DNA from 3 places in the Chryseobacterium lathyri genome. Region 3 is predicted to be linked to each of the others. Evidence: riboswitches for the same ligand, from Rfam matches in the RefSeq annotation. Region 3 holds a riboswitch; each other region holds the start of a gene.

Region 1 (3,288 bases), 830 kb from region 3:
TCATTTATTCCATCTTTAAAATAGGTGTTTCCCGGATAAGGAGCTCCATATAATTTTGGGGTATTGGTTTCATTTTCACAGAAAGCACTTTTAGCCGCAAGATTTCTTGAATAGAGTTTTTTAATCGAAATGCTGTCATGGTTAATATCAATACATCCGTCATAGGAAGCATTCATTTGGCCCTTATATGTATTGTAACCCCATTTCCAGTTATTTCGGAACCAGGCAGTTGGAGCTATAACGATGGGAGCATCCTGCCGGCTTCTGTTGTGAACTGTTACTCTTGCAAGAATATCATTGTGGTCTCCCTTACAATATTCAATGAAAATATCGAAATATTCATCGTTATTAAAAATTCCCGTATCAAATATCTCATATTCAGGTTCCTTTTTGCTTCTCCTGCCATTTTCAGCAACAAGATCATCGTAAGGAAATGCATTGATCGGATATTTATACACCATTTTCATATAGCTGTGGGTAGGTGTATTATCTAAGTAATAAAAGAGTTCTTTGATATCCTCTCCGTGATTACCCTGAGGATTGCTTAAGCCAAAAAAGCGCTCTTTTACAATTTTATCTTTTTTGTTCCAAAAGGAAAAGGCAAAACAGAAAATCTGCTTTACATCGGAGATTCCAGCGATCCCTTCTTCGCCCCATCGGTAGGCATAACTTTCTGCATTATTATGGTTGGCGTAATGCCAGGCATTTCCGTTCGGGCTGTAGTCTTCGCGTACATTTCCCCATTGCCGGTTGCTGACGTATGGACCCCAGTTTTTCCATTTAGAATCTTGTAATCTTTCTTTTTCAACAGTCATATTTCATCACTTTTCAAGTACGAAGTTAGTTTTTTTGAAAAATAATTCCAATTCCTTCCGCCTGAAGAATTATTAACATAGCCTTGAAACACTTATTATTACACGGTTTTTTAATATTAAATATTTTTTCTTTTAAAATTTAAAAGAAAAGACTTATCTTTGCCGAGCGTTCATTCAAATATTGAAAATGTTATCAAGAAAGGTTGAGGGATTAGACCCTATGAAACCTTAGCAACCCTTTGTGCAAGCAGAGAAGGTGCTACGTTCTACCAATTTATTTTGGACAGATAACTTACTGAAGTTCTTTTCAGCCATTCCTGTGGCATTTTCAATTGTATTAAAATAATAGAATTGAAAACAGAACTAAACTATATTAATCTTTCGTATCGAACCCATTCCCAGAAGGAATACCATATCCCGTTGACTTATCAGATCTTCGGGAAAGACCTGTTTACAGCACCTGTTATATTGGTAAATCATGCTTTAACCGGAAATTCAAATGTTTCCGGTGAAAAAGGATGGTGGAAAAAGCTGATCGGTGAAAATCAGGTTATTGATACGACTCAATATACCGTTCTGTGTTTCAATATTCCCGGAAACGGATATGATCATTTTTTAATTGACGAATACGAAGACTTCACGCCTTCAGATATTGCAGAAATATTTCTGAAAGGGCTTGAAGCTTTACATATCAAAAATCTGTATGCCATTATCGGAGGTTCACTCGGAGGAGGGATTGCGTGGGAAATGCTTGCCAAGCAACCACAGTTGGCGGAGATCTTTATTCCTATTGCCTGCGATTTTAAAACGCACGACTGGCTTCATGCGCAGTGTCTGGTTCAGAAATTTTTACTGAACGGAAATGATGAGCCCCTGCAGAAAGCAAGAATTCATGCTATGCTGTGTTACAGAACACCTCAGTCCTTAAATGACAGATTTCAAAATAGATACGATCAAAAAAATCAGCGGTTAGAGTCCGAAGATTGGTTGGTTTATCACGGAAATTCATTAAACGAAAGGTTTAGTTTAAAATCCTATAAACTGATGAATCACTTGCTGATGAATATGAACACTGAAGAAGAGCAGTTAACAAAAATCAGCGCCCGAATGCACTTAATTGCAGTAGACACAGATTTATTTTTCCCCGCTTCAGAAATTCGAATGTGCTTTGAGCAGCTGAAAGAGAAAAAGAAAGAGGTTTTCTATCATGAAATACAGTCAATTCACGGGCATGATGCCTTCCTAATGGAATACGAACAATTAAATACTATCATAAAAAATATTTTGTAGAATGAGAAATGCTAACGAAATAAAGTTTTTAAAGAACAGATCAATCATCAAATTTGAAGGAGAAGATTTCCTGGGCGAAATCGGGATCGACGGAAGAATTTTTAAAGCGCTTACTTTGGCGCGCATCAGTGTAGGAGTGATCTCCCAACAGGCTATTGAAAACGGAATATCTATTCTGGTAAATGAGGCCGATGCAGAAAAAGCAGTGACTTGCCTGATCGATGAGTTTGAAGCAGAAAGGAAATCAGGAAAGGTTTCACAGATTTACAGCATCAATAATGTTTCCGTACTTGGGTTTGTGGCGGAAGATTTCAATAAAGTACTTGCAGAATTAGCCAGAAATAATGTCTTTCCACTTCTTCTCAACCAGGTTGCGGCCGAAAAGAGAGTGAATATTGTCGTTACCTCTTCCCAGGATGAGAAAACGAAGAATATCATTGAATCCGAAATTTTCAAAAAGCCTAAAACCGTTCACTTGGCAATCATTGGTCACGGAAATGTAGGGAAGACTTTAATAGAGCAGGTTTTACAGTCTTCTGAAGAAATCAAAAGACGTAAAAAAATAGATCTTAAAGTGGTTGCAGTAGCCAATTCAAGAAAAATTGCATTCAATAAAAAAGGTTTTAATACAAACTGGAATGATGAGATTTTAACAGCAGAACATCCATCAAATGTTGAGGAATTAATCAACTTCTCAAAGGAAAACCAGCTGGAAAACCTGATCGTGGTAGATAATACGGCAAGCAAAGATTTTGTGAAAAATTACCATGCACTGGCTGAAAATGGCTTTGACCTGGTTTCATCCAACAAAATTTTCAATACTCTTCCAATAGAAGAATACCGTAAACTAAGATATACGTTGAGCAAAAATAACAGACGTTATCTCTATGAAACCAATGTAGGAGCAGGCCTTCCATTGATTGATACCATAAAACTATTACACCTTTCAGGAGAAAATATTACAAGAATAAAAGGAGTATTCTCAGGATCGTTGAGCTATATTTTTAATAATTTCTCTGTGAGAAACGATAAATTCTCAACCATTATTGGAGAGGCGATGGAAAAAGGATATACAGAACCTGATCCGCGTGAAGACCTTTCCGGAAATGATGTCGCAAGGAAACTTCTGATTCTGGCCAGGGAATTAGATTTGATCAATGAATTCCAGGATATCAATATTCAA
Region 2 (3,288 bases), 680 kb from region 3:
TTTTTGAAAATCTTATTCTCTCATTTTTCCTTGACCGTACTTCTGTATGGAGCCTCCGCCCATATGTCCTTGAAACCATAATATTCGTATAAAACTCAAATGATAATGCTTGAAACAGAGCTCCCAAAAATCATTTGTCAACTTTTTAATTAAAAACAATTCAAAATGAAAAAAAAACTATCGGTATTTTTAATGATTATTTCGGGTTTATTTTATTCTCAGGTTGGGATTAATACTGCAAATCCACAAGGAACTTTCCATGTGGACGGCTCAAAAGATAATAATGCAACTGGGTCCCCAACGGCTGTACAGCAATCCAATGATTTTACGGTGACATCATCCGGAAGTATAGGAGTTGGCACTACAGTACCTGATGCATCTGCAATTCTGGACATTAATGTGGATGGGCTTGCGGTTGGAAGTAAAAAAGGACTTCTGGGACCGAAGGCAGCATTGACCTCTCAGACTGATCAGGTTACAATACCTTCACCGGCTGCAGGACTGCTTGTGTATAATTTAGGAACCGGAGGGCTTGGTTATGTAGGCTATGTATTCTGGAACGGTACGGAATGGAGAACATTTAACAATGGCTCTCTTGCTCCCGGAACATTAGGTGCTATTACCTGTAACGGAGTTACGCTTTCACCGGGAACCTATACTGCCGGAACACCTTATACAGGGACAATGACTGTTCCTTATACCGGAGGAAACGGTGGCGTTTATCCTGCGCAGACTGTAGGGCCTGTAAATGGGCTTACTGCAACATTAGCTGCAGGGAATTTCAATGTAGGATCGGGAATTCTTAGCTATACGGTATCGGGTGTGCCTACTGTTTCCAGTCCTACACTTACCACTTTTGCCATAAATATCGGAGGACAGAGCTGTAGTGCAACAGTGGGGGCAGGAGCAGTGATTGCTCCTGGGGAGCTGGTATATTACCATTCTTCAATTCCGCGTAAAACAGCCTCATTTCTTTTAAGCCAGTTTCTTAATGATCTTCCTATAATCAACAATACTTTTAGAGTTGATGCTTTCATTACTTCTCCCAATGCATTTGATTCCAGTGGGGCGAGTACGAATTTTGATCCCCGTCTCTATAATATCACGGCGGCCAACGCAAAAGTATGGGTTTCTGAAGTATCGACCCATACCGGTGACTCCCATGGGGGCAATCTATTGGTCTTTCCAAATAATTATGCCCAGTTTGATGATGGAGTTTATCTTACCTATGGTAGAAACGAAACAGTAACTTTTGACATTACTACTGCGGATAACAAATGGTATAGAGTCTATTATGCACTGCGTATAGATAATAAATCTTTTACCAGTGCAGGTAATGGGAATACTACTACGGATTCCAATAATTTAGATAATACGTTGGAAGTTTTTGTATCCATCCAGAGGCTGTATTAATTTGATTTAAAAGTAAAATCTAAAATTTGATTTCAAAATAAAAAATGACGCTGCCACTGCCAGCGTCATTTTTATATTCCGGATACGCATCGGATAAAATATCAATTCAATTATTATTAATGATATTTCTCATATTTAACAATTATGTAATATTTGTAAGTGCTTGTTTATTGGGTTTTTAAATAAAAATTAAGTTGATTTTTGGAAATATTTCATAATAAAATTTAAAGTCTACTTGTTTTGTAGACTAATTGTTTTTAGATTTGCAAACATATTTCGATCGGCTTATAAAGAAAGATGGAGGGAACTGACCCTGTGAAATCTTAACAACCTGCCCTGAGCAAGGTGTTACATTCAGCCTATAAAGGAAAAATAAGCACATGGTTTATCGTATTGAGCGATGCCCTTTGCTGTCTTTTCTGCAAAGGGCAAGTTTTTAATATATGATAAATAAAATTGATTATGATTAGTAAGAATTTAATTAATTCTAAAGTTTGGATTCCACCTGTTGCTGTATTTTTCTTAGGAATAATGGGCATACAGGCTCAGACCCAAACTAAAAAGGATACGGTTAACGAAAAGGAAATCGATGAAGTGGTTGTCATTGCTTATGGTAAGGCTAAAAGAACAAGTTATACCGGTTCAGTAGCTACCATATCCAGTGATAAAATCAATAACAGACCGGTTACCAATATTACAAAAGCGCTGGAGGGGCAGGTTCCGGGAATTCAGGCAGTAAGTGCCTCAGGACAGCCGGGTTCTACTGCTTCTGTGAGAATAAGAGGGGTTGGCTCCATAAGTGCTTCAAGTGATCCGTTGTATGTGGTAGACGGAATTCCTTTTGATGGAAACATCAATTCCATCAGCCCCAATGATATTGAATCCATCAGTGTTTTGAAAGATGCAACGGCAAGTTCATTATATGGTTCAAGAGGAGCTAACGGGATTATTATCATCACAACAAAATCTGGTAAGAAAGGAGAATCAAGAATCAATTTTAATATCAGTCAGGGATTTTCCAGCAGAGCGGTAAAGGATTATAAGCAGGTAAGCACGGATCAATATTTTCAGCTGTATTGGGAAGCATTGAGAAACGGGTATAAATCGGGACAGATTACTTCTCAGCAGGCAGCACAGATGGCGAGTGATAACCTGACAACTGCTTTGGGAATCAATCCTTACGGAGCCGGTTTTCCCAACCCTGTAGGTACTGATGGAAAGCTTGTTCCCGGAGCAAAAGCATTGTGGAATGATGACTGGAGAGATATTCTTCAAAGAACAGCTTCCAGAAGCCAGGTGGATTTTGATATCAGTGGAGGCAGCGAGAAAAGCAATTATTTCTTTTCATTAGGATATCTTGATGATAAAGGAATTGCTATAGAATCTGGATTTCAAAAATTTTCCACAAGGTTAAAAATCAATTCTGAAGTAAAGAAATGGCTGAATGCAGGTGCTAATTTAAGCTATACCAACAGTATTCAGAATGCGCCGCCGTCTTCAGATTCGAGAACAGACAATATCATTAATGCGGCAAGGGTAATTCCGTCTTTCTATCCGTATTATGAAAGAAATGCAGATGGAAGCTATGTGTTGGATGCTGGAGGAAATAGAATTTATGATTTCGGGAAATACCGGCCTACAAGTGCATTGCAGAATCAAAATGCAGCGGCAACACTGCCTCTGGACAAGAACGAGAATAAAGAAGACAATTTCTCAGGAAAAGGATTTTTAGATTTTACTTTCCTTCCGGAACTGAAATTTAAAACCAGCTTTTCTGTTGATTTGGTGAATTATAATGGTCATTACTATTCAAATCCTCTTATCGGAGAAGGCAGTGAGATCGGTGGCTCTGTAACGAAATCAAACAGTAGAACA
Region 3 (3,288 bases):
ATCTACTCCTTTTGTTTCTGTGTCTACTGCATTAGCGAAGAATCTTCCGCTTTCTACGTCGTACTGGGCCAGTCTCGGATCTTCGATATTACTGGTGATCACTATTCGGTCTTTTACTCTGATCCAATATCCGTCAACTGTTACAAACAGCCTGTTGGCAGGTTTCAGGGTAAGGCCTGCACTGGCATTGACTGATGTTTCTTGTTTTAATTGATCAAATCCAAGCGCTCTGGCTGCATCACTGTCATTCCTGAAAATCCCTTTGGTTACAATTCCCGATCCTGAAGTGGAGATGTCGGCATAGGAATTATTAAAATACTGCTGCTGAAGCGATGGAGCCCTGAAGCCAGTTCCTACTGATGCCCGTATTGCATAATCTTTTACAAATTCATATCTCACGGCCAGTTTTCCATTCAGTGTATTTCCAAAATCTGAATAATTTTCAAATCTTCCTGCCAGATCTATGTTCAATTTTTTAGCGATATCATAAGAAACATCAGCATATACGGCTGTTGAATTCCTGGATTTCTTTAAAGCATTGTCCGGAGAAAAACCGATAAATGATTGTGAGCCGCCATTCCCCTCCACGGTAGATCCGGGAACCGCAGGATTTCCATTGATATCATACCGGGTGTAGGAAGCTTCATCTCCCGGTTTGATCTCGTACTGCTCAAAACGGAATTCTCCCCCAAATGCTATATTAAACTGATTCAGATTTTTAGAAACATCAAGATTCACCGTGTTCTGAAGAAAGCTGTGCGCTCCTGCATAAAAGCTCGTTGGAGATTTCGCCCCTAAAGATGCATTATTGGTATTGTCTACATTATAATTGAAAGTATTGCTTCCGAAAGTATTACTTACATCAAGCAACCAGTTGTTAACATTATATTTTGCCCCTACAGCATAAGAAAAGTCGTAAACCTGCGAGTTCAAAGAGGCCTGAAATCCGTTTGGATAGATAGAAGAAACTACATTATCTTTTTCTCCGGGAAGCCTTCTGAAACCGAAGCCTTTTCCTTCTTTAATACTGAAACCTCCAAAGGAATACAGCTTAAAGCTTTCACTTAAAGGGTATTCAGAATTAAAAAACAACTGGGCCTGCCTGATTTGTGCATCCCCGATCTGAAAATTAAAGTCATCCCTGGTAAGGCCTCGTTCTCTAATAATCTGATCATCAGCAGCTCTGGCCGCGATAGGATCATTAGCAAATTCATAGGCAAAATTATCTCCGAAAATGTCCAGATCATGATTTTGAGTTCTTGTGGTCTTTCCTCTGTGGCTCAATTGCAATGAAAGGTTTATATAACTTTCCTTTTTCCCAAGAGAAGATCCGTAATTGATTCCGGCCTGATAGGTTTCACCATCATTTCTTCCGCTAATTCCATAGGATGCTGAAGCTGATGCTCCTATATCTTTCTTAAGAATAATATTGACTACTCCTGCAATGGCATCAGAACCGTATTGTGCTGCTGCACCGTCTCTTAACACTTCTATCCTGTCAATAGCGATTATCGGAATTGTACTGAGATCTGTTCCTACAGAGCCATTTCCAACGGTATTCTGATAATTGACCAGTGAAGTGGTGTGTCTTCTTTTCCCATTGATGAGTACCAAAACCTGATCCGGCACCATTCCTCTCAAGGTTACGGGATCAATATGTTCTGTCCCGTCAGAAGCTGACTGCCTTACAGAATTAAATGATGGAATCACATAATTCAGCAGATCCTGAACCGTCGTCTGTGGCGCAGATTTCTGTAGCTTTTCTATATTAATAACATCTACGGGAACCGGTGTTTCCAGTTTTGTCCTTTTCGTATTGCGGTTTCCTACGATAATTATATCTTCGATCTGATTTCCTTTTTCCTGTTCCTGTGCGTTCACCAAAACAGCTCCCAGGAGTATAACAGACAGGCTTAATTTTTTCATCTTTGTCCTTGTAAATTAATCATAAATATTCCCCACGGACCTCATCCGCAGCTATAAAAGACTTCAAGAAATGGAATTGTTGTCAGAATATTGACTTTTCTCATCTTCCCCAAACTGGGTTGGAATTAGCACCTTTACACTTTTTAGAGTCGTGCAGGTTGCTAAGGTTTCATAGGGCCAAATCCCTCCACCTTTCTTGATAAATCTACTGCAAAAGTAGACTAATATTTTTAATTGGCAAAAATTAGATTTATATATTCTGTAGTGTTTTATAAAAAAGAGGGACGATGTTTATCGTCCCTCTTTTGTTATTTAATAATCATCTTCTGAATGGCAGTGCCTGTTTCAGACCGTAGATGAACCAAATAGGTTCCCGGCGGGTAATTCGCTTTCAATTCATAAGTTCCGTTTTCGGTATTTAATTTAATGGAATCCAATTTTTTACCGCTCATGTCAAAAATAACAATCTCTCCGTTTTTGGCTTTATGATATATTAATTTTGCCACACCGTTTTTCACAGGATTATCTGCAATCTGAAGCGAGAGTTTATTCGCAGCATTTACATCAGATGTTGACAGTGCCCCTGCGTAATTTCCAAAAATTCTGAACTCTCCCGGTTGTAAGGTAATAGGAGCTGTTGTAGAAGCAATATTAGAAACAGAGTTATCCATCAGGTTCTGCCACTGCCCTGTATAAGGGAAGTAAGGAACAACATTTTGAGCGGCAGTGGTATAATTCGCCAAAACTACCACATTCTTCATTCCTGCTATTGAATTGTCATATACATAAATTCTGGTGATCAGGCCTTCAGGATCGTTGGTAAGATTGTTAGACTCTACAGTATATGTTTTGGATTTGAAAACCGGATAAGTATTTCTGATATTGATAATTTTAGCCCAGGTATTATACACTGCTTTTCTGTTGGCGTTGGTATCATATCCTAAAGTAAAGGCAACAGGTTTTTCATCTGTACGGCATCCGCTGCTGATTGTACCGTCTGCACATCGGTTGATGCTGAATTCATAGCCCAATTCACCAAACTGCCAGATCATTTTCGGGCCTGGAATGGTAAAGAATGTTGCTCCGAAAGTTTTCATTCTTTCAAGAGCAGTGTTCAGATTGGTAACGTTGTAACTTCCATTAACCGCACCATACGCAAGGTTTTTAAACATCAATCTTTCTTCATCGTGACTTTCCCCGTATCCTACAGCATGCATATTGGTAAAGCCGTGAAGACTGTGGTTCATTCTGTCATAGTTACTGTTTTCCTTATAGCCCATTGTGTTTTGGTTGTAAGGCTCAGTCTGCTTATTCCAAAGCATTACCCCTTTTCCTTCGGCAATTCTATAGTTGGCCCACTGC

What was found. Region 3 has a riboswitch for S-adenosylmethionine ahead of LC418_RS00845 (TonB-dependent receptor plug domain-containing protein). Riboswitches for the same ligand answer to the same signal wherever they lie in the genome.
Region 1: linked by a shared signal. The riboswitch ahead of LC418_RS04700 (alpha/beta fold hydrolase) and the one ahead of LC418_RS00845 (TonB-dependent receptor plug domain-containing protein) in region 3 are both predicted to bind S-adenosylmethionine.
Region 2: linked by a shared signal. The riboswitch ahead of LC418_RS03935 (SusC/RagA family TonB-linked outer membrane protein) and the one ahead of LC418_RS00845 (TonB-dependent receptor plug domain-containing protein) in region 3 are both predicted to bind S-adenosylmethionine.

The regions. Positions count from the first base shown of each region.
Region 1 covers NZ_JAHXYG010000001.1:1,017,131-1,020,418, forward strand. Annotated here, with positions in the region: gene LC418_RS04695 (MGH1-like glycoside hydrolase domain-containing protein) at 1-815, opposite strand, end outside; SAM riboswitch class I at 1,003-1,109, shown strand; gene LC418_RS04700 (alpha/beta fold hydrolase) at 1,167-2,105, shown strand; gene LC418_RS04705 (ACT domain-containing protein) at 2,107-3,288, shown strand, end outside.
Region 2 covers NZ_JAHXYG010000001.1:864,096-867,383, forward strand. Annotated here, with positions in the region: gene LC418_RS03930 (hypothetical protein) at 166-1,413, shown strand; SAM riboswitch class I at 1,696-1,792, shown strand; gene LC418_RS03935 (SusC/RagA family TonB-linked outer membrane protein) at 1,876-3,288, shown strand, end outside.
Region 3 covers NZ_JAHXYG010000001.1:185,812-189,099, forward strand. Annotated here, with positions in the region: gene LC418_RS00845 (TonB-dependent receptor plug domain-containing protein) at 1-1,926, opposite strand, end outside; SAM riboswitch class I at 2,024-2,132, opposite strand; gene LC418_RS00850 (alpha-amylase family glycosyl hydrolase) at 2,235-3,288, opposite strand, start outside.